2 regions of the Undibacterium sp. YM2 genome follow, and region 2 is predicted to be linked to the other one. Evidence: predicted binding sites of a transcription regulator. Region 2 holds the regulator's gene; the other holds the start of a gene.
What was found. Region 2 encodes FliA, which starts transcription of late flagellar genes. Its sites were predicted from a motif close to CTAAAGTTTNNNNNNNNNNNGCCGNTA; they were not measured.
Positions count from the first base shown of each region.

Region 1: UNDYM_RS11220 (flagellin) is a predicted target of FliA. The motif match lies at 9,327-9,353, and genes of this name have one in related genera.

Region 1 is NZ_AP018441.1:2,466,181-2,481,041, reverse strand. It holds gene UNDYM_RS11265 (GGDEF domain-containing protein) at 1-1,103, shown strand, start outside; gene UNDYM_RS11260 (cephalosporin hydroxylase family protein) at 1,228-1,977, opposite strand; gene UNDYM_RS11255 (NAD(P)-dependent oxidoreductase) at 1,974-2,789, opposite strand; gene UNDYM_RS11250 (DapH/DapD/GlmU-related protein) at 2,786-3,274, opposite strand; gene UNDYM_RS11245 (class I SAM-dependent methyltransferase) at 3,284-4,510, opposite strand; gene UNDYM_RS11240 (dTDP-4-dehydrorhamnose 3,5-epimerase family protein) at 4,507-5,085, opposite strand; gene rfbG (CDP-glucose 4,6-dehydratase) at 5,082-6,161, opposite strand; partial or broken gene rfbF (glucose-1-phosphate cytidylyltransferase) at 6,155-6,924, opposite strand; gene UNDYM_RS11225 (tetratricopeptide repeat protein) at 6,921-9,125, opposite strand; gene UNDYM_RS11220 (flagellin) at 9,530-11,017, shown strand; gene UNDYM_RS11215 (flagellar protein FlaG) at 11,118-11,501, shown strand; gene fliD (flagellar filament capping protein FliD) at 11,622-13,634, shown strand; gene fliS (flagellar export chaperone FliS) at 13,678-14,148, shown strand; gene UNDYM_RS11200 (flagellar protein FliT) at 14,155-14,490, shown strand; gene UNDYM_RS11195 (flagellar hook-length control protein FliK) at 14,496-14,861, shown strand, end outside.
Region 2 is NZ_AP018441.1:2,219,383-2,234,243, forward strand. It holds gene UNDYM_RS10005 (MFS transporter) at 1-215, shown strand, start outside; gene flhB (flagellar biosynthesis protein FlhB) at 409-1,596, shown strand; gene flhA (flagellar biosynthesis protein FlhA) at 1,593-3,680, shown strand; gene flhF (flagellar biosynthesis protein FlhF) at 3,677-5,020, shown strand; gene UNDYM_RS10025 (MinD/ParA family protein) at 5,013-5,843, shown strand; gene UNDYM_RS10030 (RNA polymerase sigma factor FliA) at 5,852-6,583, shown strand; gene UNDYM_RS10035 (flagellar motor protein) at 6,565-7,305, shown strand; gene motD (flagellar motor protein MotD) at 7,336-8,187, shown strand; gene UNDYM_RS10045 (flagella synthesis protein FlgN) at 8,355-8,846, opposite strand; gene flgM (flagellar biosynthesis anti-sigma factor FlgM) at 8,850-9,155, opposite strand; gene flgA (flagellar basal body P-ring formation chaperone FlgA) at 9,283-10,008, opposite strand; gene flgB (flagellar basal body rod protein FlgB) at 10,194-10,598, shown strand; gene flgC (flagellar basal body rod protein FlgC) at 10,614-11,018, shown strand; gene UNDYM_RS10070 (flagellar hook assembly protein FlgD) at 11,040-11,717, shown strand; gene flgE (flagellar hook protein FlgE) at 11,790-13,124, shown strand; gene flgF (flagellar basal-body rod protein FlgF) at 13,185-13,925, shown strand; gene flgG (flagellar basal-body rod protein FlgG) at 14,012-14,794, shown strand; gene UNDYM_RS10090 (flagellar basal body L-ring protein FlgH) at 14,843-14,861, shown strand, end outside.

The DNA.
Region 1 (14,861 bases), 250 kb from region 2:
GCCTGGGCACAGCGGTCAAGGTTGCGGTCAATGAAGGTGAGCTGAACATGATTGCTGGCAGACTCAAGCAATTGTGCTTTCAGATTGAACTGCAAAGCGGTGACAGCGCTGAACAACAGGAATTGCTGCTGCGCCTGTTCGACCTGCTGCTGACCAATATCCACGATCTGCTTGATAACGATAACTGGTTACGCGGCCAGATCGAGGTGGTACAAAATCTCATCGCGGGCCCGATTGATCACCGTGCCCTGCAAGAAGCCACGCGCAGCCTGAAAGATGTCATCTACAAGCAAGGCGTATTGAAAACCAGTATTGACGAGTCAAAAACCTCAGTCAAGAACATGATGACGGCATTTATCGACAGATTGAATGCCATGGCAGACAGCACCGGCGCTTATCAGCACAAAATGGGCACCTACTCACAACAACTGAGTTCAGCCAAGAATGTTGCCGAGGTCAGCGACCTGATCAGGAATATCCTCAACGAAACCAGGGAAGTCCAGTCTGAAACCCTGCGTTCGCGTGACATGATAGTCGCTGCTCAAAAAGAGGTCAGCGAAGCAGAGGCACGCATCAAGGAACTGGAAAACAAACTTGCCCACATGAGTGAACTGGTCAGGGAAGACCAACTGACAGGCAGCCTGAACCGCAGGGGTATGGACGATGTATTTGAACGCGAAGCCGACAGGTCTGACCGACGTAACACGCCACTTTGCGTAGCCCTGCTGGATCTTGATAACTTCAAGAAGCTCAACGACACCCACGGCCACGCCGCCGGTGATGAGGCGCTGGTTCACCTGGTACGCATTGTCAAGCAAACCCTGAGATCCATAGACATGGTAGCACGCTACGGCGGTGAGGAATTTGTCATCATCATGCCAGAAACGCAGCTGGAAGAAGCTGCCCAGGCCATGATGCGCGTGCAAAGAGAACTGACCAAGCACTTCTTCACGGCCAATGATCAACGCTTGTTCATCACTTTCAGTGCGGGCGTTGCCTTGCGCAATCCACGCGAGCCACAAGAAGAAACCATCAAGCGTGCCGATAAGGCTATGTACGAGGCAAAACAGTCTGGCAAAAACCGCGTCATCAAGGCTGGCTGATATTAAGGGATCAGCAGATCAGGGGAAATATGTCGCTGATCAGTATCAGTAAAAAAGTAAAAAGCGAATACAAAAAAACACGAAAGACAAAATGATGTCCTCCGTGTTTTTTTGAACTTTTTTTCTAGCTGACCCGCTTCAGGAAGCCGTCAGGTGCCACGGTAATCTGCAATTTATAGTCCATGGCCTTGTCTATCACGAATTCTGGATGAGTTTTCAGATATTCATGCACTGCTGTCTTCGGGCTATTTCCCGGCTGCCATGGACGGTTATCAAATACGTCTGCCGGCACATCTTCTACAAAAGTATCAAATACGACGCAATAACTGTCTTTCGTTACCAGTGGTGCGTAAGCCTGCAGCTCAGCCAATACATGTTCGTGGGTATGGTTGGAATCCAGGAAAACCAGGACTTTCTGTTTGCCCTGTGCAATGGCCTTCACCTGGTCCACAATCTCAGTGGCGACGCTTGATCCCTGCAGCATCTGTATACGCCTGGACATAGGGTGCTGCAGAATTGCTTCCTTATTGTGTTCGCGAATATCAATATCGATACCAATAACTTTAGCGTCAGGATTACCGCCGCAAGCAGCGTTTAACTCCAGCAAGGAAGCGGAGTAAATAATCGAACCGCCATGAGCAATACCGGTTTCTATGATGAGATCGGGCTGCACCGTCCAGATCAGTTCTTGCATCGCCATCATGTCTATCGGGTTTTGTATGATGGGGCGCCCCAACCATGAAAAATTATAAACATACTGACGACGCATGCTTTGTTCCAGCCAGTCGCGGGACTGCGCCTGGAACTCAAGGTCTTTGCCCAATTGCTCTATGCGGGCATCGCGTTCTGCTTCAAATTGTTTAATCGGATTCATGGTTTTTTTGTGTAATGATTAAAAAGCGCTGGTAATTCACTTGCTATATCCAATTCCGGCTGCCCGGACAAAGACTCCAGCTTTAATATGGAAATAGGCGGAAAACTGATGCATGGTGCATGATTTTCGAATTCACAACTGACGCCGAACTGTTCCAGCAATGCTGCGATTCTGGCATGCGTAGTATTCCTGCCCCTGGCTAAATTGTATATGCCAATCTCACCTTGTGTGGCAATTATGGGTAAAAAACGCACGACATCTGTGATGGAAATGTAATCTTTTTCCGAATCAGGGCTGCTGCGAAATACCACCCGTTTGGTTTTCGTTGCGGAATTTAAGATATCTGCCAGGAAATTCTGCTCTGGCATCCCTGCTCCATACACATTCGATAAACGAACTACACGCACATTGCGACCACCATGCAGGCACAGGCTTTCACCCATGAGCTTGGAAATATTATATAAATCGCCAGACAAGTGAGCGCTGACGGTCAATGCTGCGTCTTCTTGTGTATTTAGAGCACCAGCGTAAACACGGGTACTCGACAAGTAAGTCAGGCTGGCAAAACGAGTATGTTGCAAAATACTTGATAGCAGATGCACATGGGCATCTACTGTGGCATAGGGACGTTGCCGGAAATCGGCCGTCAGACCAGCGCAATAAAAAACATGACCCAGGTCATCTGTTGTCAGCCGCGGATCATCACGTTCTGCGACATAACTGTCCCATCCCTTTGCTTGCAAAGCCTGGTGCAGATGCCGCCCGACAAAGCCCTTGCCACCTATCAGGGTTGCGCGCAAAGCCTCGCTCATTTGCGCATCCCGATTTGTTGCAAGGGGTTGCCAACATTAATGGAGTACGCAGCAACTTCAGAGCGGACGATAGAACCTGCACCTATGACGCAGCCCTGCCTCAAGATGGCACCATCAAGTATCACGCAATTTGCTCCTATCCAGACATCGTCTTCAATGATGATACCGCCTTTGCCTGGCAAGAAGCCTTGTTGATTGATGCGCCGGCTTTTGTCGTGATAGGCATGATTGACTGGCGCAAAAGTACAATTCGCGGCAATCGCGACGTCATTCCCTATCACGATGCCGTTTCCCGTATACAGGACGCAGCCAGAATTGATGACACTGCGCTCACCAATCACAACATCGGCCACGCCACCGGCAGGCTTGAATTTGACAAAGCTGTCTATGCTGGAAAAAGCACCTATGATAATGCGCGTCCCCCTGACTGAATCTTCAATATCAGCCAATTTAGAAATTCGCGCATCTGGATGTATCTCTATCATGCTGAGCTCTTACAACACCGTTAATTGAGGAATCGCAACGACGAATTGCCCACCCCAGTTTTTTGCCTGGGCGAGGTCTTGCATGATTTCTGCCTGCAAATTCCAGGGCAAAATAAGAATGAAATCCGGCTTATCTGCCAGCAAATGCTGAATATCAACAATAGGTATATGGCTGCCAGGCATGAATTTACCTTGCTTATGGGTGTTGATATCCACGACATACGGCAAGAGATCAGGCCTGACTCCAGAAAAGTTCAGCAAGGTATTGCCCTTGGCGGCAGCGCCGTAGGCGGCTACACGCGTGCCATTGCGTTTTGCATTGAGCAAAAACTCCAGCAATGCGAACTTGGCAGATTCTGCCTTAGCCTGTGCTGCCTCATAAAAGCCGGTATTGAGAATACCCGCTGCCTGCTCTGCTTGCAGTATTTGTGCGACACTGGCTTTTTCTTCGCGGTACCTGATATCCATTCTCTGAGCAAGTACACGCAGGCTGCCGCCATGCGTTGGCCACTCCTGCACATCAAATACATGCAAACCATTTTTTGCAAACACTGTTTTGACCGCATGCAGTGACAGATAAGAATAATGTTCATGGTAAGCAGTATCAAACTGGTTTTGCTCCACCATATTCAACAAATGCGGAAATTCAAAACTGGCGACACCTTGCTCGCTTAAGACCAAGCTAAAACCAGCAACAAAATCATTGATGTCAGGTACATGCGCCAATACATTATTGGCGACCGATAAATCAACGCGCTGACCACGTGCGAGTATCTCCTTTGCCAACTCCACACCAAAGAAGCGTTCTATGACCTTAATGCCTTTTTCCCTTGCTGCCGCAGCGGTGCTAGCAGTTGGTTCCACCCCAAAACACGGGATGCCAGCCTCCTGCACGTACTGCAATAAATACCCGTCATTTGCCGCAACTTCCATCACCAGGCTTTGCGAATTCAAGCTCAAATCCTGACGCATCGTTTCAACAAATTTCTTCGCATGGGCCAGCCAGCTGGAAGAAAATGAACTGAAATAGGCGTAGTCGGCATCGAATAAATTTTCACGCCCGGTAAAATCCAGGGTTTGTGCCAGCCAGCAAGCATCACAAACCATTACTTTCAAAGGCAGCCAGATTTCTGCCTGGCTCAGGGCTTCTGGTTTTAAATAGGCATTCGATGGCGGTGCTGAACCAAGATCGAGAAAGGTTTGCGTCAACTCATGCGCGCAATGCCGGCACTTCATACAATCACTCCTTGAAATTCTTTGCTTAACATGGGCCAGTTGCGGTCTTTATCCGACATCTCGGTTGCCCCCAAAGGCCATTCTATTGCCAACCGGGCATCAAATGGATTTAACCCCATTTCATCTGCCGGTACATAAGGCTTGCTATGACAATATAGCATTTCAACCTCATCCGACAGAGTTTGAAAGCCATGGGCGAAACCGGCAGGTATTAAAAACGAGCGCTGATTCGCTTGTGACAACAACACAGCATGCCATTGCAAGAAAGTGGCAGAATCAGCGCGCAAATCTACGGCCACATCCCAGACCTCGCCTTTCATGCAAGTGATTAATTTCATTTCTGCACTGGGGGGCAATTGCAGGTGCATGCCACGTATAGACCCTTTTACTGAGGTATAGGTATGATTTACCTGCGCTATAGGTTCATGCCAGCCCAATTCAGCCAAATCTGTTGCACAAAACATGCGCTGAAAATAGCCGCGCTGATCACCCAGCACTTTTCTTTGCAGCAGGTACAGACTATCCAGAGGCGTCGATAAAATTTCAAAACGGCCTGAGGCTGAGAGCTTCATCATGCATTACCTGCCATGAAAGCGGCAATGTCACGGTCACACAATTCTGCAGCACACTGAGCTTGCGCAAAATCACGATACCAGTGCATGCTGCGGCTGACCGCCTGCTCAAGATTCCAGCGCGGGGTAATTCCCAGGGTCTGCCTCAATTTGCTGGCATCCAATGCCAATAAACCTGCTTCATGCGGGCCAACGATATCAGTCGCAAATTCAGTCTGTCCACTACCGTAAGCAGCCTGAGCCAGTTCTACCACTGTTCTGACACTTGCAGCATCATCGGGGCCGATGTTCCACGCATGGCTAACGTGTGGATTTGCATGGGCATACTGGGCAAGACACAGATAAGCTGACAGCGGCTCCAGTACATGTTGCCATGGCCGGACAGAGTCGGGACGGCGGATCTGCAAAGTCTGGCCGCTTTGCCAGGCTCTTACGGCATCCGGAAGTAATCTGTCTTCAGACCAGTCGCCACCGCCAATCACATTCCCGGCCCTGGCGGCCAGCACGGCTGTACCCTGCCCGGCCAAGAATGAAGCACGATAACTAGCCAGCACCAGTTCTGCTGCAGCTTTGCTCGCGCTATACGGGTCATGTCCGCCCAATTCAGCGGTTTCCGGATAGGGATGGATCTGCTCAAGATTGCGATAGACTTTATCCGTCGTCACAATCAGCGCAAGCTTTACATCGCTGCGCCCTCTGATAGCCTCCAGCAGATTGGCGGTGCCCATGATATTGCTGGCAAAAGTCACCAGAGGCTCACGATAACTCGCGCGCACCAGGGCTTGCGCCGCCAGATGGAATACAAACTCTGGCTGACATGCCTCCACCGCTGCAGTCACGGCATGGATATCGCGTATGTCGCCAATGTGGCTGCAGACCTTGTCTTCAATATTGAGCAAATCGAACAAATTAGGCTCGGTAACCGGAGCCAGAGCCAGGCCATGCACTACGGCACCCATGCCAGACAGCCAGTGTGCCAGCCAGGCTCCCTTAAAACCAGTGTGCCCGGTCAGCAAGACACGGCGCCCGCGCCAGAAGGCCGGATCAACGATGCTTGTTTGTGTGGGATGATTTACCATACTCGCCAAGGTGCTTTTCCGGATTGCCACAAGTCTTCCAGCAGATTTTTTTCACGCAAGGTATCCATGGGCTGCCAGAATCCACTGTGCTCGAAGGCCATTAATTCCTGGCGCTTTGCCAATTCAGCAAGTGGAGCGGCTTCCCAGCTGATACTGTCATTCTCGATAAAATCCAGTACTTTCGGAGACAGCACGAAATATCCGCCGTTGATCCAGCCGCCGTCACCACGCGGCTTTTCGATAAAACCGGCGACCTGATTGCCGTTGCGCTCCAGTGCGCCATAGCGTCCGGGAGGCAGAACTGCTGTAACGGTAGCCAGTTTGCCGTGTTGCTTATGGAATGCGATGGACGCCGCAATGTCCAGGTCTGCAACGCCATCACCATAGGTAAAGCAAAAAGCTTCCTCGCCCTGCAAATAGCGTGCAACACGCTTGAGACGCCCGCCAGTCATGGTGTCTTCCCCGGTATCGACCAGGGTTACCTTCCAGGGTTCAGCATGGTGCTCATGCACCTCCATACTATTATTCTGCATGTCGAAGGTAACGTCTGACATGTGCAGGAAATAATTAGCAAAATATTCCTTGATCAGATAACCCTTGTAACCACAACAAATCACGAATTCATTCACACCATGCGCCGAGTACGACTTCATGATGTGCCAGAGTATGGGGTGCCCCCTATCTCTATCATGGGTTTGGGCTTGAGGTGGGTCTCTTCAGAAATACGGGTACCCAGACCACCAGCTAAAATAACGGCCTTCACTCTTCCTGTCCTTCACAATAAATTTGCCACATCTGGCGATAAGCTTTTTCGACTGAACGTGCGAATGCCGGTTCGTTCATGAGCAGGGATTGCTCCATTTCCTGGCGCAAACCAGCCCTCAGGCTGCGCAGACCGTCCAGATCATGTGCGAGGATAATCGCTTTTTGCGCATATTCATCTTCTGTATAAGCCTGCCACTCTTCATGCCCGATTGCTGTCAATATGCTGGCGCCGATGCGACCAACTGAAGGCCGGTCTGCCAGAGAGATAAAGGGTATGCCCATATATAACGACTCAAGCAGAGTCGTTCCCGAATTATGGGGAAAACAATCCAGGCTGATATCGATGTGTTTCAACACTTCCCAGGATGGTGTACTGAATCCTATATGTAATCGTGAGCGCTCTATACCATAGCGCATGAAGCGTGATGCCATTTCTTCCTGTACTTGTGGGTCTTTAAAGTCACCACTATTGATTATTAATTGCGAATCTGGCATTGCATCCAGTATCGTTGCCCAGACGCGCACTACACGATGATTTATCCTGGTTGAACGCGATAAACTACCGAAGGTAATCAGACCTGTTTTTTCAAAAGGTGAAGGCGTCAGCTCTGCCCTGCGCGTATCTGGCCTGTAAACATAGGCCGGACCATCCAGGCACCAGACTTTCTCAGAAAATAAATGTGCGCAATTGTCCGTAATTGTGGGCTTGTCAGTCAAGTAATAATCTATGGCACTTAGACCCGTCGTGTAACCATACTCCAGCCAATGCAAGGAAACAGGGGCCGGTTTGCGCGCAAAGACCGGTAAACGATTGCCATTGGTATGGCCTGCCACATCCACCAGGACATCAATCCCGTCGGCGCGAATACGCTCGGCCAGCGCCTCATCCGTCAGATCCCGGGTTGGCACCCAGTGATCTACCTGCTTCTTATAATAGGCAGTCACTTCATCTTCGAAAGGCGGATTTGCGTAGGCATAGACTTCAACCTGATCCTTGTCATGGCCCTCTATCAGCGGCAGCAGGAAATACTTGCAAACATGATTATAAAAAGCTTGCGTCACATAGCCCACTTTGAGACGTCTGCCCGGCACGCGGACATTTTCAAATTTCTTCCATGTTGCCTTGAGCGGCGCAGTAAAACGCAAATCAAATTCATGGTAAGCGTTATAAATCACCTCAGGCGTTAAATCCGGATGGTAATTCAGACAAAATAAGAGGTTAGTGTAAATTTTCCGGTTGAAAGAAGACACGCTATCCTGCTTGAAAGACAGGGCCTTGATATAAGCTTCAATCGCCGCATCGAGATGGTTCGCCTCGCGCAAGGTGTCACCATAAGCCCCCCAGATTTCAGGAATATCGTGGGTCAGCGTCAGCGCATGCTGCCCGCACTCTATGGATTCCTGCACTTGCCCGTTCTGGCGCAGTGCATCAATCAGATTGGGATAAACCTGTACCAGCTCTGGCTGCAGTTGCAAGGCGTGCCGGTATTGTTCGATGGCGACGCTATACATACCGTGCTCACGATAAGCGAGACCAAGATTATTGTACAGATAGGGCAAACCCGGGTCTAATTGAACTGCTTTCGATATACTCGCTATCGCCTCCTCTGTCTTGCCTATGAAACGCAATGCATTTCCCAGATTATTGAGGCCAACAACCATCTCTGGCTGAATAGCCAGTGCTTTTTCCAGATACACGATGGCATCGGAACAACGCTCCAGAGAAATCAGCACATTGCCCATATTGGCAAGTATGTGGGGGTTATTTGGCAACAAGGCAACAGCCTTGCTCAACACTTCAAGTGCTTGCGGAAACTTGGCCTGCTCTATCCTGGCTACACCTATATAGTCCCAAACGATGCCGTCCCGTGGCAAATAAGCTGATAGCCACAGGCCAGCCTCTTCCAATTGGGGGTACTGTTTCGCCAGCAAATATTTATTGAATATGCCGAAAGCAATCTTCCTGTTGTCAGGAAAGTGAGGCATGACGTCAAAAGCCAGTTTCAGATATCCCATGGCTTCATCACTCTCACCCGCATCCCCAGCCATCCTGGCCAGGGCATATAAAGCTTCTGCGTGACGCGGAAAATGCCTGATGATGGTCAGGCAGCCTTGCCTGGCCTCGGAAACAGAACCAGCATCGAAAAGTCGATGAACATCGCGCATTGCTTTTCGCGCATCAAAACTCGTTTTTGCCATGTCCGGTCCCCAGGTCAGCTTTTTATCATTAATCTTTTTTACAATTACCTCATCTGACTTACAAATTAAGTAAGCAAAATGAATAAAACTGCATGTCCACACTGGAAAATACCAGAAACCACCATGCTCAGGCTTATTTTATAGCTAATGATTTTGTTTCCATGTGTTAAATAAAGGCCGAAAACTAAATCAAATTTACCCCTAAAGTATTTAAAAAAAGCGCCGACAAGCGGAAAGAGAAAAAAAACTTGAGCAGAAAAAATAAGATTTATTTTCAGAAACACGCTAAAACTTTTTTAGTCTCTACCGATACCCTTTACAACGGCGGTCCAATAGTCAGCACGAAAGACCAAAGTTTCAGGCTACTACGCCAAAATTGTATAACTTAGGTAAGGAGAATCACCATGGCTGTTATTAATACCAATATTGCTTCGCTGAATGCGCAACGCAATTTGAGCACATCTCAATCCGCTCTGAATACGTCCCTCCAACGTTTGTCTTCTGGCTTGCGTATCAATAGCGCAAAAGACGATGCTGCTGGCCTGGCGATTTCCGAACGTCTTTCTTCACAAATCGGTGGCTTGAATCAAGCTGCACGTAATGCAAACGACGGTATCTCCCTGGCGCAAACCGCTGAGGGCGCGCTGCAACAAATCGGTTCCAACTTGCAACGTATCCGTGATCTGGCCGTACAATCCGCCAACGGCTCCAACAGCGTTTCTGATCGCGCCGCTCTGAACAACGAAGCAAGTCAGCTGATTTCTGAAATTAACCGCGTTGCCAGCAGCACTAACTTCAACGGCGTGAACCTGCTTGACGGTAGCTTCTCTGCACAAACTTTCCAAGTCGGTGCCAACGGTACAGCAAACGATCAAATCAGTATCGCTTCTATCTCCAGCGCAAAATCGAGCGCTCTGGGTGTTGGTGCATCTTCCAGCTACGCTACGACAGTAGCCGGTGCCGGTGCAGTTACCACAACAGCTCTGGCTGCCGGTGACTTGTCCATCAACGGCTTCCAGGTTGGTGCGTCCGCTGCTGACGGCGTATCCTTCTCCAATTCTACAGGCAGCGGTATCGCTAAGGCAGCAGCCATCAATGCGATCAGCGGCAGCACAGGCGTAACAGCAACTGTAGGCTCCACTACTATTGCTGGTACTGCAAGCACTTCTGCAACTGCAATTGCTTCTGGCGACATTACAATTAACGGCGTAAATCTGGGCGCCTTGAATGCATCTACTTCTGGCGCACAACGCGGCGCACAAGTTGCTGCAGCCGTTAATGCAATCAGCACACAAACAGGTGTTACGGCTACATTCAACACAACAACTGGTGCAGTCGCACTGGCTGCTGCCGACGGCCGCAACATCACTGTAACAGCCAGCACTAACGCTGCTGCTGCTGCTGCCAACACAGGTATTACTGTATCGGCAACGGGCGCAACTGACGTCAGCACTTCGACACTGTCCCTGACTTCTACCAGCTCTGCAGGTATCACTCTGGCTAACGGTACTGGTACTGGTTTGACAGCTGCCAACCTGACAGGTGGTTTCACTTCTGCCACTGTAACAGTAGGTGCAGGTGTATCTTCACTGAATCTGGGTACCGCTGCCGGGGCCACCGCCGCGTTGACGACCATCGATGCGGCGCTGCAATCGATCAATAGTTCCCGCGCTTCTCTGGGTGCTTATCAGAACCGTTTCTCTTCTGCGATTGAAAGTTTGCAGACCAACTCTGAAAACTTGACAGCATCCCGCAGCCGTATCCGTGATGCAGATTTCGCTCAAGAAACAGCATCTCTGACACGTGGTCAGGTCTTGCAACAAGCTGGTACAGCGATTTTGGCACAGGCTAACGGCTTGCCAAACGGCGTTCTGGCCCTGTTGCGTGGCTAATAGCAGTAGGCTTATGTAAATTAGGTCTATACTTAAAGCGTAAAGCATGTCCCCCTGGTCATCTTTTTGACCAGGGGTATTTTTCTTGAAGGAAAAGATCATGGACATCCGGTCGATAGGGAGCGCATCTCCATCAGGACAACTGATCACTGACCGTGCAACAGGCCCCGATACCAGCGCCCCTGTTTCAAGGTCTGCAGCAGCATCAACGCAAACCATTGATGCCGTCAAGGCAGTCTCTTCTGCATCCGCACCGCCAGAATTCGATAAAGTGACCAAAGCTGTCGATGATATCAACAAGACAATCCAATCTCTGTCACAATCACTCGAATTCAGTGTGGAAGAACATAGTAATAAAGTAGTCGTTAAGGTGGTTGATTTGCAAACCAAAGAAGTTTTGCGCCAGATCCCGTCCGAGGAAGCCCTTGAAATCTCGCGGTCTCTGGATAAACTACAGGGTTTACTGATCAAACAACAAGCGTAATTAGCTAATCATATAGTCAGTCCTGCATCTAAGTTTTAAATTGGCATGTAAATTCCCCTCTAAAGTCTGGTTTGTCTTTGCCGATAATTTAGTACAGTACGGTCTGACAAGGGGAACAATGTGAGCATACAATCGACAGGCTTAGGCGCCAATCTGGACGTCAACGGTCTCATTACCAAATTAATGCAGGTGGAGAGTCAGCCTCTGACTACACTGGCGAAGAAAGAAGCCAGTTTTCAGGCAAAGCTGTCTGCTTATGGCACGCTTAACAGCGCGCTCAGCGTTTTTCAGTCCAATGTTACCGGCCTCAGTAATCTGGGCACTTTTCAGTCGTTAACTGCTACGGCAGGCGACAGCTCTATCCTGTCTGCCACTACCACCAGCGTTTCTACCCAGGGCAACTATAATGTCAATGTCACCAAACTGGCACAGGCACAAACGATTTCCAGCGCTGGTCAAGTCAGTTCTACAGCCAGTATCGGCAGTGGCACCAGCACGACGATCACCTTTGAGTTTGGCACTATTACTGGTGGCACTTCTGCAAATGGCGTTTATACGGGCTCTACCTTTACTCAGGATGCCACGCAATCGATAGGCACAGTCACTATTGATGGCGCTAACAATTCACTGCAAGGCATCCGTGACGCAATTAATGCCGCAAAGGTAGGCGCAACTGCCGCCATTGTTGGTGACGGTAGCGCCACACCTTACCATCTGGTGCTCACTTCTGCCAAAACTGGTGCCACCTCCAGTCTTAAAATTTCTGCCACGGGCGATGCTGCCATCCAAAGCCTGGTGAATTACGATCCTGCCGGAACACAAAACTTTACCGAAACCACCACTGCCCAGAATGCAGCACTGACGGTCAATGGCATTGCGATTTCCAGCACGTCCAACGCAGTAACGGGTGCCATACAGGGTACCACCCTGAACCTCAGTAAAGTAGGCACGACCAGCCTTGCCCTGAGTGCCAATACCAGCGGCATACAGTCTGCCATTAATGGTTTTGTCAAAGGTTACAATGACTTTCAGGCAACCTTAAAAACCTTGACCGGTTACGATGCCAGCACAAAAAAAGGTGGCATTCTGATTGGCGACTCTACAGCCAGAAATGTGCAAAGCCAGATCAGATCGACACTCAGTACTGCTGTCAACGGCCTGGGTGGAAACATCACCAGCCTTGCCAGCATAGGCATCAATTTTCAAAAAGATGGCACACTCTCCGTCGATTCGACGAAACTCAGTGCTGCCTTGTCGACGAATTACAATGAGATCAGCGGTTTGTTTGCCTCCGTTGGTAAAGCGACGGACAGTCTGGTCAGTTACAGCAGCTCTACCAGTGCAACCAAGCAAGGCGCTTATGGCCTGGAAATCACTGCCATTGCTACGCAAGGTGGCTTGCAAGGCGATCTGGACCTGAGCACCGGCAACACCACCATTGCAGCCAACACTGCCATCAATGTCACCCTGGATGGGAAAACATCCCTAGTATCACTGGCCGCAGGCACTTACACAGCGTCTTCGCTGGCAACCTTGCTGCAAACTTCAATCAACGGGAATTCCACTTTCAAAGACAATGGTTCAACCGTCACTGCCACCATTAACAGCGGCGGCAAGTTGCAATTGCAATCAACCAAGTATGGTAGTGCTTCGAATGTGAACCTGGCAAATGGCACCGGCACTGGTGCTGCCAGTTTTACCGGCACCGTCCTCAACGGCACGGCCGGCGTGGACGTGGCAGGCAAACTGAATGGCATTACAGCGGCTGGCAGTGGACAGTTCCTGACAGGTGCTACTGGCTCTGATACCGAGGGCTTGAAAATATTGGTCAGTGGTGGCTCACTGGGAGCCCGCGGAACAGTGAATTTTTCCAGGGGTTATGCGTCACAGGTATCGTCTTTGCTATCTACTGTGGTTGGCACTTCCGGCTCAATATCCAGTGCTACAGATGGTATCAACCGCAGTATCAAGGACATAGGCAAACAAAGGGATATTTTGAATAGCCGCCTGTTCGATACAGAAGCACGCTACCGGGCGCAATTTACAGCCCTGGACTCGATTGTAAGCAGTTTGAATAATACAAGTTCATTTCTTTCACAACAACTGGCAGCACTGACGTCAAGCACGAAGTGAACGAAGTTAGCAGTACCAATAATATCAGAGAGGATTAATCGCTATGTTTGGCTCATCTCAAGTACGTGGTGCAAATGCCTACGCAAAAGTAGGCATAGAGACTGGCGTGATTGCTGCCAGTCCCCATAAATTGATCGTGATGCTTTTTGAAGGAGCAATCGTAGCGATCTCCAATGCATCGCAGCACCTCAGCAATGGTGAAATAGCCTCTAAAGGTCAGTCAATTTCGAAAGCTATCGCCATTATCGAAAACGGACTGCGCGCCAGCCTGGACAAGAAGGCCGGTGGTGAAATAGCCAATAATCTTGATGCCCTTTACGAATATATGAGTGCCCGTTTGATTCGCGCCAATCTGGACAATAACGATGACATGCTCAATGAAGTAAAAAATCTATTAAGGGATTTAAAATCTTCATGGGAAGCAATTGCCCCCAGCAACGAACCTGCTGCGGAAGCACCCAAAATGAATATCGACCCATTGTCCCCTCGTCCTGCCAACTTTGTTGAGGCTTGAATCAAGATGAATAGTCTGGAACTGATCTCATTGTATGAAAATGTTGCCGTGATTACAGGCAATATGCTGGAAGCTGCGCGCTCAGGAAATTGGGAATTGCTGGAACAACTGGAAAATGACTGCTCCAGCCGCGTACAAACCATACGTGAAAGCGAAATCCCTTTTGATCTGCCCGCAGACATGCGTGACAAAAAAGTCCGCATCATCAAGAAAATTCTTGCCGACGACAAGGAAATTCGCGACATTACCGAGCCATGGATGGCGCAGTTGTCAGACCTGATGAAAAACTCCAGTACCAACAGAAAATTATCCAATGCGTATGGTGCAGGTAGTTCAGCCTGATTTTTATGGCGACCCGGCTCGATATTCTGTCCAAACCAGTTGCCAATATCGAGGCACCGGCAGCAGCACTGTCCATTAACGAAACCCGGCAGGACATCACCCCCAAACTGGCGCAGCTGGTTACCGGGCAATTGCTCAAGGGTGAAATCCTGTCAAAGTTAATGGACGGCAGTTTTACCGTCAGAGTGGCAGGCATTACCGCTAAGATGATGCTGCCCGAAGGCAGTAAAACAGGCGACCAGATTCCACTGCGCCTGATCGCGACCGAACCCCGCCCCACATTTCTGCTGGAACATGACGGGGACGCCCATTTCCCTACCCCGCTACCGCAAAACTACGCAACAGGCGCAGAAAAGCGCCCGCAACTCCAG
Region 2 (14,861 bases):
GTGCATTCATGGCGATCAATTCATCATTGCAGCAAATTGCCGGTGGTGTCGGTTCTGTGGTTGCAGGCATGATCGTCAGCCAGCCTGATGGTGGTGCGATATTGCATTTTGATTTGCTGGGCGACATTCTGGTTTGCACCGTGCTGCTGACTGCCGTCATGATGTATTTCATACACCGTATGGTGGCCAGGCCCGTTGTCGCTGTTCCCGCCTGATTAATTGTATTTCAATTACTGATTTCAGCCATTCCTGGTCCTTTGATCACAAAGGGCCAGTCTTTCCCCAGAGCTAAGGGGTATTTCCTCCTTTATTCCCCGCATCTTGTGCTTCTGTCATAGCCAATAATTACACCTGTACACATGCGTAATCAAAGCAGCACTTGCTTTGAGGAAATAACAGGAGTCGGCAATGGCCGAAGATAGCGACCTCGAAAGAACCGAACCGGCCTCGCCCAAGCGCCTTGAACAGGCGCGGGAAGAGGGCGACGTTCCGCGTTCGCGCGAACTATCTACCTGTACTATCCTGCTGGCAGCAGGAGGTGCCCTGTGGGGCATGGGTGACGGGCTGGTACGTCACTTGAACCAGGCTCTGGTCGCCGGCCTGTCGCTGGAGCGGGCGATTATCTATGACCATGAACTGCTGTTTTCCAAGATTGCTGCCAGTTTGTGGGATGTGCTGGTGGCTTTTGCGCCAGTCGCCGGGCTCTTGCTGGCGGTTGCGCTAGGCTCGCCTTTGCTGATAGGCGGCTGGTTGTTCAGTGCCAAAGCCCTGACCCCGAATTTTTCGCGCATGAACCCGATCTCTGGCTTGGGTAATATGATTTCTACCCGTGCGGGTGTGGAACTGATCAAGGCCATCATCAAAACCATTTTGGTGGGTACAGTTGCCTGGATAGTCATCATGGGGCAAAAAAATGCCATCTTTGCCTTGCCACTGGAATCTCTGAAATCTGGCCCAGCTCACGTTGGTCACATGATGGGCGTGTGTTTTCTGGCCATCGTCGGTTCGCTGGCGGTGATTGCTGCGATCGATGCACCTTACCAGATGTGGCAATACGCAGAAAAACTGAAGATGACGCATCAGGAAGTGGTGCAGGAATCCAAAGAAGCCAACGGTAATCCACAAATCAAGGCGAAGATTCGCGCCCAACAGCGTGAGATGGCACGCCGCCGCATGATGTCTGAGATTCCAACGGCTGACGTTGTCGTTACCAACCCGACTCACTTTGCTGTCGCTCTCAAATATACCGAAGGTGGTAATGGCGCGCCTAAAGTCATTGCCAAGGGTGCAGATGCAGTCGCTGCCAAAATCCGTGAGTTGGCCAAGGAACACAATGTGCCCCTGCTGGAAGCACCGCCACTGGCGCGTGCCTTGTACAAACACACTGATCTCGGCGACGAAATACCAGAAGCCCTGTATGCCGCAGTGGCAGAAGTACTGGCCTATGTTTATCAATTGCGCAGTTATACCAAGGCCGGTGGCAACAAACCTGTAGAACCAAGTGATTTATATGTACCAGCTGAGCTTGACCCTAATAATCAAACACAAAGTCAAACACAAAATCAAACAGCTAATCAAGCAGGAGCTCAAGCATGAATAGCTTTACCTTGCCTGCCTGGATGAATGGCATGAATACCAGGGCGCTGGCTGCGCCTTTCCTCATCATCCTGATGCTGGCGATGATGATCCTGCCTCTGCCAGCGTTTATTCTGGACGTGTTCTTCAGCTTCAATATTGCGATCGCCATCATCGTTTTGCTGACCAGTTTATACACGGTCAAGCCGCTGGATTTCATGGTGTTCCCGACCGTGCTGCTGGTCAGCACCATGCTGCGCCTGTCCCTGAACGTCGCTTCTACCCGCGTCGTGCTGACAGAAGGCCACACTGGCCCGGATGCCGCCGGTAAAGTGATTGAAGCCTTTGGTCACTTTTTGATCGGAGGTAATTACACGGTCGGTATCGTGGTCTTCATTATCCTGACCATCATCAACTTTACTGTCGTTACCAAGGGTGCTGGCCGTATTGCAGAGGTGGGTGCACGTTTTGCCCTGGATGCGATGCCGGGCAAGCAAATGGCGATTGATGCTGACTTGAATGCCGGCCTGATCGCTGAGCAGGAAGCCCGCCGTCGCCGTACCGAAGTGGCGCAAGAAGCAGAATTTTATGGTGCCATGGACGGTGCCAGTAAATATGTGCGTGGTGACGCGGTAGCGGGCATCATGGTCACCGTCATCAATATCGTTGGTGGCCTGGTGGTGGGCATGGTACAGCATGACCTGGATTTTGCGACCGCCCTGAAAAACTATACCTTGCTGGCGATTGGTGATGGCCTGGTGGCGCAAATTCCTTCACTGATTATCTCAACTGCGGCAGGTGTCGTGGTCTCGCGCGTGGCCAGCGACCAGGATATCAGTGGTCAGTTAATAGGGCAGTTGTTTGCCAAACCCCAGGTCATGATCATCACTGGCGGTATTATCGGCGGTATGGGCATCATACCCGGCATGCCGCACATCGCCTTCGTTTTGCTGGCAGGCATACTGGTTGGCGGTGGCTACATGCTTAACAAGCGCGCCCAGTTGCCCCCGGTTATTGAAGAAAAAACCGAGGCTCCCGCCACTGCAGGTCAGGAAATGGAAGAAGCAACCTGGCAAGATATCTTGCCAGTCGATACCCTGGGCCTGGAAGTCGGTTATCGCCTAATACCCCTGGTAGATAAAAATCAGAGCGGCGAACTCCTGCGCCGTATCAAAGGCATACGCAAGAAATTTGCCCAGGAAGTGGGATTTTTGTCACCCCCCGTCCATATACGCGATAATCTGGAACTCAAGCCTTCGGCATACAGGATCACCCTCAAGGGTGTGGAAGTCGGTGCCGGTGAGGCATTGAGCGGACAATATCTGGCGATCAATCCTGGCATGGTGACCGGTAATTTGCCAGGTGCCGTCACCAATGATCCTGCCTTTGGCTTGCCAGCGATCTGGATAGACGCCGCACTGCGTGAACAGGCGCAAGCGATGGGGTATACCGTGGTCGATTCTGGCACCGTTATTGCCACCCATCTGAATCACCTGATCACCAGCCATGCGGCAGAGTTGCTGGGGCGCCAGGAAGTGCAGTTGCTCATGGATCACCTGGCAAAAGACATGCCCAAAATGGTGGAAGAGCTGGTGCCAAAAGCCCTGCCTCTGTCCATCCTGCAAAAAGTATTACAAAACCTGCTGGTCGAGGGTGTGCATATCCGCGATATGCGTACCATTATTGAGACCCTGTCTGAGCAAGCCATGCATACCCAGGATGCGAATGAGTTGACGGCGCAAGTCAGGATCGCTTTGGGCCGTGCCATCGTCCAGCAAATCTTCCCGACCGGGAATGAGATGACGGTCATGACCCTGGATAGCCGCCTCGAACGCCTATTGATGCAAGCCCTGCAAACCAGCGGCGCTGATGGCTCTGGCATAGAACCTGGCCTGGCCGACACGCTGGCAAGCCAGACCGAGGCTGCGGCCCAGCATCAGGAGCAAATGGGCCTGACGCCAGTGCTGCTTGTGCCTGCGCCATTGCGCGCCTTGCTGTCACGCTTCCTGCGCCGCAATTTGCCACAACTCAAAGTCTTGTCACACGCAGAAGTACCTGAAACAAAAACCATTAGAGTCACCAGTCTGGTCGGAGGTCAATCATGAACGTCAGAAAATTTACCGCGAACACTTCTCGCGAAGCTTTGCGCATGTTGCGCGATGCTTTGGGGGCAGATGCCGTGATCCTGTCCAACCGTAATGTGGGCGGCAAGGTGGAGATTCTGGCCATGGCTGATGAAGCCATCAGTGCCATTGCACCTGCTTCCAGCGATGAGGCACCGGTGCCTGAAGTGCCGCGCTTTGCTCCTCGTCTTAGCCCTCAATTCCAGTCTGATGAACCACTTATCAGACCGCGTGCGTTTGAGCGAGCCGTGGAGGCTCCTGCAAGTGTGCCGACTTTCAAGGCGGCGACCGGTGCATCTGGTTTTGCCAGTGAAATCGAAGCCCCGGTGAGTGCCAATGAGCTTAACGATGTCATGTCAGAAATACGTTCCATGCGCAGCATGCTGGAATCTCAGTTGGCAGAAATCTCCTGGACACAAACGCAAAAACGCCAGCCACAAAAAGCAGAAATCCTGCGTGAATTACTGGCGACAGGTTTCAGTGCCAGTCTGTCTCGCTATCTGGTGGAAAAGCTGCCTGAAGCAGGCAAGCTTGAAAATGGCCTGGACTGGATCAAAAACGTCCTGACCCGTAACCTGTCAACCATAGACAATGAAAATGAGATGCTGGAAAAGGGCGGGGTGTATGCCCTGGTAGGCCCCACAGGCGTCGGCAAGACGACCACAACGGCCAAGCTGGCGGCTCGTTGTGTCATGCGTCATGGCCCATCCAAACTGGCCCTGATCACGACGGACGGTTATCGTATTGGCGGTTTTGAGCAATTGCGTATCTACGGCAAGATATTGGGTGTCATGGTGCATGCGGTCAAGGATGAGGCAGATTTACGCATCGCCTTGTCGGAGCTCAAGAACAAGCACACGGTCCTGATTGATACTGTCGGTGTCAGCCAGCGTGACAAAATGGTGACTGAGCAGGTGGCAATGTTGTCTGGAACAGACACTCCGGTAAAGCGTTTGCTGTGCCTGAATGCGACTTCAACGGGTGAAACCTTGAGTGAGGTCGTACGTGCCTATCAGGGCAATGGTCTGGCAGGCTGTATCCTGACCAAGCTTGATGAGGCGGCCACCATAGGTGGTGCACTGGATATCGCGATACGCCAGAAACTCATGGTGTATTACGTCGCCAGTGGACAGCGTGTACCTGAGGACCTGCATATCGCCAACAAGCTCTACCTGATAGATCGCGCCTTCAAGCTCAAGCGTGAAACGGCGGCTTTCCGTTATCTGGATGAAGAATTACCCTTGCTGATGGCTGGCGCCGGTATTGCTGGTGCCGCGGCAGGAAAATCAGGACGTGCTGGTCAGGAGGTGTCCCTTGGCTAGTTTCGATCAGGCAGAAGGCCTGCGCCGTATGCTGGCTGGGCCAAAACCACGGGTATTTACCTTTTTGTCAGCCTTGAGAGAAGATGAAAAGAGTGGCATGTTGGTCAATCTCGGGGTGTCGCTGGCGCGCCAGGGTAACCAGGTCTTGATGGTGGATGCGCGCTCTTCCGAAAATAGTGTGGGAGCCTGGTTGAATGCCAACCTTGATCAGACCTTATTGGATGTAGCGAGACAACAGCGTACAATGAAGGAAGCAGTCAAATTGGTGGCTGCAGGCCTGTCGGTAACGATGCTGGCCCGTCACGCGTGGCTGCCGCCCGAAAATACCCGGCATTTGTCCAAAGTATTTGATGTGGCGGCCAACCGTGCGGACCTGGTCATCGTCGATAGTGAGATCAATCTGGATGACAGTTTTCCGCTGGCGACGCTGGATGACAGCGAACTGGTGATACAGGTTTCTGCTGACCCCGACATGATCAAGGCCGCTTACGGATTGATCAAGCGTGTGAGCAACCGGCTGGGGCGACGTGGTTATGGTATTTTAGTGTCCGGAGCATCGGAAAAAGAGGCGAGATTGATTTATACGAATATGGCGCAGGCGGCCAGCCGTTACCTGGCAGTGCCGCTGCACTACGTCGGCCACGTGCCAGAAGATGAACATGTAAGAAAGGCTGCACATTTGGGACGCTCTGTGATTGACGCTTTTCCTAAAGCCCTTGCTTCGCTGGCATTCTCCCGGCTGGCTGAACAATTGGCGAAGACCGCGCGTTCCACCTTATGTGCAGAGGGAGTCCCTGAGCTGGGTGTCGGTCTCGGAATATAATCAAAACAATGTACACCGCGAGCGGAAAATCAGATAAAAACTTCCTGTTAAGGGAGCATGCGCCTCTGGTCAAGCGTCTGGCTTACCAGTTGAAGGCGCGCCTGCCTCCCAGTGTGGAGGTGGATGATCTTGTGCAGGCCGGTATGATAGGCCTGCTGGATGCGGTTAACCGCTACGAAGATACCCATGGTGCCCAGTTTGAAACCTATGCAGTACAGCGCATACGTGGTGCCATGCTGGACGAGTTGCGTAGTAGCGACTGGCTGCCGCGTGGCGTGCGCCAGAACATGCGCAAGATAGAAAATGCCATGAATGTGCTGCAGCAAAAGCTGGGCAGGCCACCGCTGGAAACCGAGGTGGCAAAATCACTCAAGCTGAGCCTTGAAGAGTATCAGAACCTGCTCACTGACAGTGGCGGGCATCAACTGGTCTATTACGAAGACTTTCATGATGCTGATACCAAGGAGCATTTTCTTGACCATTATTGCTCAGACTTTTCTGGCGATCCTCTGCAGGATCTGCTCAATGATGACTTCCGTGACGCCGTCATCGGTGCCATAGACAGCCTGCCGGAGCGGGAGAAATTGCTGATGGGCCTGTACTATGAGCAGGAATTGAATCTCAAGGAAATCGGGGCCGTGATGGGGGTATCGGAGTCGCGGGTTTCTCAATTACACAGTCAGGCAGTTGCCAGGCTCAGGGCATACTTAAGGGAGAAAGCGTGGACTGGGCTAGCATAATTGGTTTGATACTGGTGGTACTCGGCATCGTCAGTGGCCAGCTGATCGAGGGCGGGCGCCTGTCTTCGCTGGTGCAGCCGGCTGCTTTTGTGATTGTGGTCATTGGTACTCTCGGTGCGGTACTCTTGCAAAGCAGGATGAACACCTTCATGCGTGGTGTGCGCATGTTGCGCTGGGTAGTGTCTGAACCGCCTGACAGCAGCAAGAAAAATATTGCCGATGCACTGATCTGGAGTGTGGTGGCCAGGCGTGAAGGCTTCCTGAGCCTGGAACGTTACATGAATGCTTCTACCGATCCCTTCATAGGCAAAGGCTTGCGCCTGGTGATCGATGGCATAGACCCTATACGCTTGAAAGACATACTGGATGTCGATATTTCATTGTATGAAATGGAGCAGCGTCAGGCCGCTAAAATCTGGGAGTCTGCGGGTGGGTATTCCCCGACCATAGGTATTCTTGGGGCTGTGCTGGGGCTTATCCATGTCATGGAAAATCTCAGTGACCCATCCAAGCTTGGTGGTGGTATTGCCGTTGCCTTTGTAGCCACGATCTATGGCGTGGGCCTGGCTAACCTGTTATTTTTGCCCGTCAGCAATAAACTCAAGGAAATCATAGGCCGTGAAGTGACGCGCCGTGAAATGTTGTCCGATATTTTTTATAGCATCGCCCTGGGTGACAGTCCGCGCGTGGTGGAAGAAAGACTGACCAACCACCGCAATTAAGCGACGCAGTGACACTGAAAAAATACACTTATGGCAAGGAAAAAATACCACGAAGAACCAGACAACCATGAGAGATGGCTGGTTTCTTACGCGGATTTTATTACCTTGCTGTTTGCGTTTTTTGTTGTCATGTATGCCATCTCCTCGCTGAACGAGGGCAAATACCGGGTCTTGTCCAACTCACTGACTGGTGCCTTTGGCAAAGTCATGACGGTGAATCCCAAGCCTGTCGATGCGCAGCTTGAGCAAAAGATCAAGCTCGATCCCTTGCCCCTGGTCAAAAACCGTATCAATGAAGGTTTGCGCAAAGAAAAAGCGCAAATGACGACCATGGCCAAAGATATCATGACCGTGCTGGAGCCTCTGGTGCGCGAAGGCAAGGTCAGGGTTACCCAGACCAGCCGCGGTATTACCATAGAAATCAATGCCAGCCTCTTGTTCGCTCCTGGTGATGCGCGCCTGAATGTCGATTCCATACAGGCACTGAGAGCGATTGCCGGTGTCCTCAAGCTTGATACCCATGCCATACAGGTAGAGGGACATACTGACAACCTACCTATCAGTAACCCCATCTTCCCGTCAAATTGGGAATTGTCGGCCGTACGCGCCAGCACGGTTGCCCGTTTGCTCACGGAAAATGGTGTCGATGAAAACCGCGTGACTGCAGTAGGGCAGGGCGCAAAACTACCTGTCAGTGACAATGACACACCGGAAGGGAGGGCCAGAAACAGGCGTGTATCCGTCACCATACTGGCTGTATTGCCTGAACCTGTGATAGAGGTACCCTTGAGCCCAGCATCTGGGGCGGCGGCAACATCATTGCCTGCACCAGCAACGCGGCCAGTTGCGGCATCTTTGTCTGGCGTGGCGCCGGGGCCTTGAAAACCTGAAAATCCTGGAGATTAAGGAGTTTTGCCAGTTACGGGCGGGATAGTCGGCGCAGTATGGTCAGCGCAGCACGGACATGCTAACGAAGTCGTGATCAGAGTTGGTCGTCTGTGAAAATCAGCAGCGCGTAATCAAAGCGCAAGCAGACCGTGCAAGCACGATCAGGTAGCGATATAGCCCTTGCCAAGCGTAGTTTTGACGGTCGATTGACCATTGGGGCCGTACATGGAGCCAGCCTGATTATTGTTTTTCTGTAATAAATGCAAGGTTGCCTGGTTCAGCGATAATCTGCGGTTGATCAGCAAACCATTGGTGCGGTTGTCTTCTTTGGCTTGCACAGTCAGTTGCAATAAAGCATCCCAGTCCTGCGCGCTGGTTTGGGCGACGCCGGCTTGTTGCAAATAAGCCTGCATGCCGTCTATGTCAGCATTAAATCCAAGTTCATTCAAAAAGCTGTTACGCTTTTTTTCCAGTTCTGTCATTTTGACCACAAGCTGTCCCTTGCTCTGGGTAAAGTCATTGAGCTGGACTATATCGCTTTCTACCAATGCCGCCTGCTCTTGCTTGAGCAAATCAGCAAGCGAAGACATGATGCTCACTTCTTCCTGCAGGCATTGTTGAATAGCGCTATGTCCGGAACCTGTTGCGTTCATTTTTTAACGTTTTCTGGCGTTGAGCAAATCTTTAACTGTTTCCAGAAGCCCGTCAGCGACTTTTTCCGAATTGACCTGGAAGCGTCCTTCGGAAATGGCCAGCTTGATAGCTTCCACCTTCTTGGTCTCAAACACAGCATTGCTTGCCTGCGTACTTTGCAAGGCTTGCAACTGTGAAGACAGGGTCGAAATTTGTACTTTCGACGAATTCGCCACGGGTACCGCAGTTTCCGCGGGTTTTTCCGTGCGAGCCTGTTGCGGGCTGACTGGCAGTCCCGCGGTCTTATTCAGTGCGTCATCAATTTTCACAGCGATACCCTCTAGTGTGGGACTTACAAACATCTACATCCAGTTTATCGGCTGTGTAATTTTAAACTTTAACCTTACTGCGAAAAAATATTGCATGTACTTAATTTCAGCTACAAATATCTTGCCATCAGTAAACTATTTCTATAATGCCACCATTCTTCGCAACGCCACTGATGGTTTGCCCTGAACTGGTCTTGGCCTTGGCAATTTGTCCATCTGCCGCATTATTTAGGGCGATGGCATCTGTTGCTACCTGGAAACCTGGGCCGTGGCTGATTACCCGCACTGATTGCCCTTGTTGCACGACCGCAGGACTTTTGAGTGCGTCGAGGCGCATGACACCACCGGAAGCCATGGAAACCTGCATGGTTTTGCCTATCGCCTGTTCAGGCGCGGTGATGACGCCAGCGGGCAATTTCGCAATATCACCCCTTTGTTTGCTTAAATCGCTGAGTGAGATGACTTGCCCATGGGTAAGCGCATTGGCTGCCACGTAGTAATCTGCCGTCACCTGCACATTTGCCTGCAAATACACCAGCCAGGGAGCGGGGGCAGTGCAACGTATTGCCAGGGTGACCTTGCCCCAGGGTTTGCTGCCAGGTAATAAATAAGGGTTGGGGTTGTCGCAGGCCTGCAGATTGAGGCGTTTATCGACTTCGCCTACCGTTACCTGTACGTCATTGCTGAGACCTGATGCCTGTAGTGTCAAAAAGTCCAGGGCGATCTGGCGCAACTGTGCAGCATCCTGGACCTGGCTTACCGGGGCGGCCTGGCTCAGGCATGCCAGGCTCATCAAGGACAGGGCCAAAACTTGCTTGTAGTTGTGCTTGCTGAATATCTTTGCGGCTTTCATCATGTTTCCTGCCGGGGTTGTGCTGAACTCTATTTTAGGATTTGCAGGTTTTTTTGAATGCCTGAATAAACGGGTTTTTCCCTTTCTGCTCGCCTGATCAAACTTGCGCCCCGGCGAATAAGATGCAAGGTATAGAAAACCCTTGTATGCCTCAAGCGCACGGCGCGATGGCGAAGGAGAGAAAGATGGTTGGCAGGTTAGATGACTTTTTGAAATTCCATGAGGCTGCGCTGTCTGTGCGTGGGCAGCGTCAGCAATTGCTGGCATCCAATATTGCCAATGCTGACACGCCTAATTACAAGGCGAAGGACATTGATTTTTCAAGTGCACTCAGTCATGCCCTGGGGCAAAACCTGAACCAGTCGCCAACTGCGCTGGCCAAGACTGCCGCCCAGCATATCGATACACCGGGTAGCGTGGCAGGCATGGCACCACAATACCGGCCCACTGTACAGGGCAGTGTTGATGGCAATACGGTTGATATGGATGTGGAACGCAATCAGTTTACCGACAATGCACTGCGTTATGAGGCCAGTCTGACCATCATCAATATGCAGATCAAGAATATGTTGGCAGCGATACAGGGATAATCAAGGATAACCATCATGTCACTCTTTAATGTCTTCAATGTTGCCGGATCGGCCATGAGCGCGCAGTCGCAGCGCCTGAATGTGGTGACCAGTAACCTGGCCAATGCCGACAGTGTCACCAGTTCAGACGGTACTCCTTACAAGGCCAAGCAGGTGGTGTTCAGTGCGGTGCCGGTGGCGGGTACGGCTTCTACCGCCGTCAAGGTAAATGAGGTTGTAGAAGATACTAATCCGCCTAAACTGATGTATGACCCAAAACACCCGATGGCAGATGAAAAAGGTTATGTCGCCATGCCTAATGTGAATGTGGTGGAAGAAATGGTGAATATGATTTCAGCATCACGTTCATATCAAAACAATGTAGAAGTCATGAATGCAGCAAAAACCATGCTGCTGAAAACCTTGACTTTAGGGCAATAAGATTTTTGTAAGGAATAAATCATGGCTACCACCAGCGGCGTACAAAGCAGCACCGTCGATCCAGCTTTGCTGACAACGATGAACGGGGCAAAGGCATCAACCAATTCGACTGAAGATGCAAAAAACACTTTCATGACTCTGCTGGTAACCCAGCTCAAGAATCAGGACCCGTTGAACCCCATGGACAATGCCCAGGTGACCAGCCAGCTTGCGCAATTATCAACGGTCTCCGGTATTGATAAACTCAATGCGTCAGTGACTGCGCTGAGTGCCAGTTTCCAGAATGGCCAAAACCTGCAAGCTGCCAATATGATAGGTCATGGCGTCATCGCGCCAGGCAATACCATGGTCGTGACCGATGGCAAGGGGATTTATGGCCTTGAGTTGCCGCAAGCAGCCAGCAATGTTGATGTCGTGATACGCGACAGCTCCAATGTCGTGGTAAGGAAAATGACCCTCGGTGCCTTGCCGCAAGGCGTGAATACCCTGACCTGGGATGGCAAGACCGATGCAGGGGCGACAGCGGCTAACGGTGCCTATAAATTCGAGTTTGTTGCCAATGCGGCAGATAAAAAACTGGATGTAACCAGCCTCGCATTTGGCGTGGTTTCCAGCATCACCTCGGGCTCCCAGGGCTTGAAGCTCAGCCTGCCCAATATCGGTGATGTCAGCATGAGTGATGTAAAGCAAATCTATTGATCCTTGGAGTAATCCTGTATCAAATCCTGTAGTAATGAGTGAACGAATTAGCCTAAGTAAGGGAGAAATATCATGGGTTTTCAACAAGGACTGAGTGGACTTAATGCTGCTTCCAAATCCCTGGATGTCATTGGTAATAATATTGCCAATGCCAGTACCGTGGGTTTCAAGCAGGGGCAGACGCAATTTGCCGACGTTTATGCCAACTCACTGAATGGTTCTTCCGCAGGGACTGTGGGTATCGGTACCAAGGTATCTGGCGTGGTGCAGCAATTCACGCAGGGTAATATTTCGACGACGAATAACCCGCTGGATATTGCGATCAACGGAGGTGGTTTTTTCCGCATGTCCACCAATGGTGCGATTACCTATACACGTAACGGTCAGTTCCAGCTTGATAAGCTCGGTAACATCGTCAATGCGCAAGGTGCGCAATTGACAGGTTATGTGGCGAATGCTGCAGGTGTATTATCGACAGGTGCCGCTGCGCCTATCAATATCAATACAGCTGACATTCCGCCAGCGCAGACGACGACCATCAATGCGGTCATGAATCTCGATTCGCGCAAATTGGTTCCCGGTACACAATTACCAGCAACCATACCACCAGTGATTACCCCTATCGCATTCAGTGCGACTGATCCGACTACTTATAATAGCTCGACCTCGGTCGCTGTATTTGACAGTCTGGGTAACTCGCATGTGGTTCAGTCATTTTTTGTAAAGCGCGATAATCTTGCGACACCTCCGACTTTGCCGGTAACAATAGAATGGGATGTCTTTGCTACAGTCGATGGTGTTTTGATTAATGGTGCTGGCGCAACAACAAACTCCATCACCCGTCTTGGTTTTGACAATCTGGGAAAACTGAGTTCAGTTACCCCACCGTTCTCTGCCACAGATCCACGTGCAACTACCTTGACCGTACCTGTCAGTACAGGTGCCGTTACGCCTATCAATACTACTTTGGATATCAAATACGATTTCACCGGTACTACGCAATTCGGTTCTGATTTCAGCGTTAGTAAAAACACCCAGGACGGTTATGCGTCCGGTAAACTGGCGAAGTTCAATACGGCCAAGGACGGTACTATCGTTGGTAGTTATACCAATGGTAAAACTTCAGTTCTGGCGCAAGTGGTGCTGGCGAATTTTACCAATCCTAACGGTTTGCAATCGACGGGTGACAACCAGTGGATAGAAACTGCGGCTTCTGGTAATTCCCTGGTTGGTCCGCCAAATTCGGGCAGTCTGGGTACGCTGACTTCATCAGCGACAGAAGATTCAAATACTGACCTGACGGGTGAGCTGGTGAATATGATTACTGCACAGCGCGTGTATCAGGCCAATGCACAAACCATCAAAACGCAGGATCAGGTTTTGCAGACGCTAGTTAACTTGCGTTAATAGTGATTTTTATTTGAATTGACATGCGTCTTTTAAATCTCAGGCAAACAGGAGCGGCTCATGGATAGACTGGTATATACCGCGATGACCGGTGCCAAGCATATCCTTGAGCAGCAGGCTACCGTCTCGCATAATCTGGCCAATGTCTCGACTACGGGTTTCCGGGCGCAGTTGGATTCATTCCGTGCCGTGCCTGTCAAAAGCGATGGTCTCGCTACCCGCGCTTTTGTCGTGGATGCTACGGTCGGCACTGACTTTTCTACTGGCGCCATGCAAAACACAGGGCGTGAACTGGATGTGGCAGTCGAAGGCAAGGGCTGGCTGGTGGTGGAGAAGGCGGATGGCACAGAGGCCTTTACCAGGCATGGCAGTTTGAAGGTCAATGAAAACGGTATTTTGCAAACCCAGAGTGGTTTGAATGTCGTCGGTGATGGCGGTCCCATTACCATACCGCCGGAAGTATCGATTGCGATTGCCAAGGACGGTACGGTATCGACCATACCCACCGGCACCAAGCCAAATGCAGTGCAAGTCATAGGTCGTCTGAAACTGGTCAATCCGCCTGAAGAAAACCTGGTGCGCGGCGATGATGGTTTGTTCAAAACCAAGGATGGTACTGCGGTTGATGCCGATCCCCTGGTAGGTGTGGCAGGCGGCATGCTGGAAAACAGTAATGTGAATGTCGTTGAATCCATGGTCAATATGATTAATCTGGCGCGCAGCTTTGAAATGCAAATGAAGCTTTTGCAGAATGCCGAGAATAACGCCACTAAAGCCAGTCAGATCCTGACTTTGAGTTGAGTGCTGATGTAGCACAATAGCCTTGTAGAAGTCTTTGCCGCGAAGATAAAGCGACGCAAAGTAAACCAGGGCAAAAGGGGAAAGCAATGATACGTTCACTATGGATAGCCAAGACTGGCCTGGATGCGCAGCAAACGCAGATGGATGTCGTATCCAATAACCTGGCCAACGTCAGCACCAATGGCTTTAAACGTTCACGTGCCGTGTTCGAGGATTTGCTGTACCAAAATATTCGCCAGCCCGGCGCGCAAAGCTCGCAACAAACGCAATTGCCATCCGGCCTGCAACTCGGTACTGGTGTACGTCCAGTCGCCACAGAAAAGATTTTCACGCAAGGCAATTTGCAACAGACCGGTAATAGCAAGGACGTGGCAATTCAGGGGCAGGGATTCTTCCAGGTTCTGCTGCCTGATGGTTCTACTGCCTATACCCGTGACGGTTCCTTCCAGACAGATAATCAGGGGCAGTTGGTGACCTCCAGCGGTTTTGTGATTCAGCCAGCGATTACTATTCCTGCCAACGCACAATCGATTACGGTGGGGCGCGATGGTACGGTTTCTGTCACCCAGCCAGGTTCGGTAGCGCCTGTGCAGGTCGGTTCACTGCAATTGGCTACATTCATCAACCCGGCTGGTTTGATGGCGATGGGTGAAAATCTGTACGTAGAAACTGCGGCCTCTGGCAATCCGGGTACGAATACACCAGGCACCAATGGTGCTGGCTTGCTAATGCAAAGCTTTGTAGAAACGTCGAATGTGAACGTGGCAGAAGAGCTGGTCAATATGATACAGACACAGCGCGCCTATGAAATCAACAGCAAGGCGATCACTACTTCAGACCAGATGTTGCAGCGACTGTCGCAACTGTAATGAATTAACCGGCATCCATGCGGATGTATCCTGGTGGGTGAACATATCATGACCTATACAAAATTAT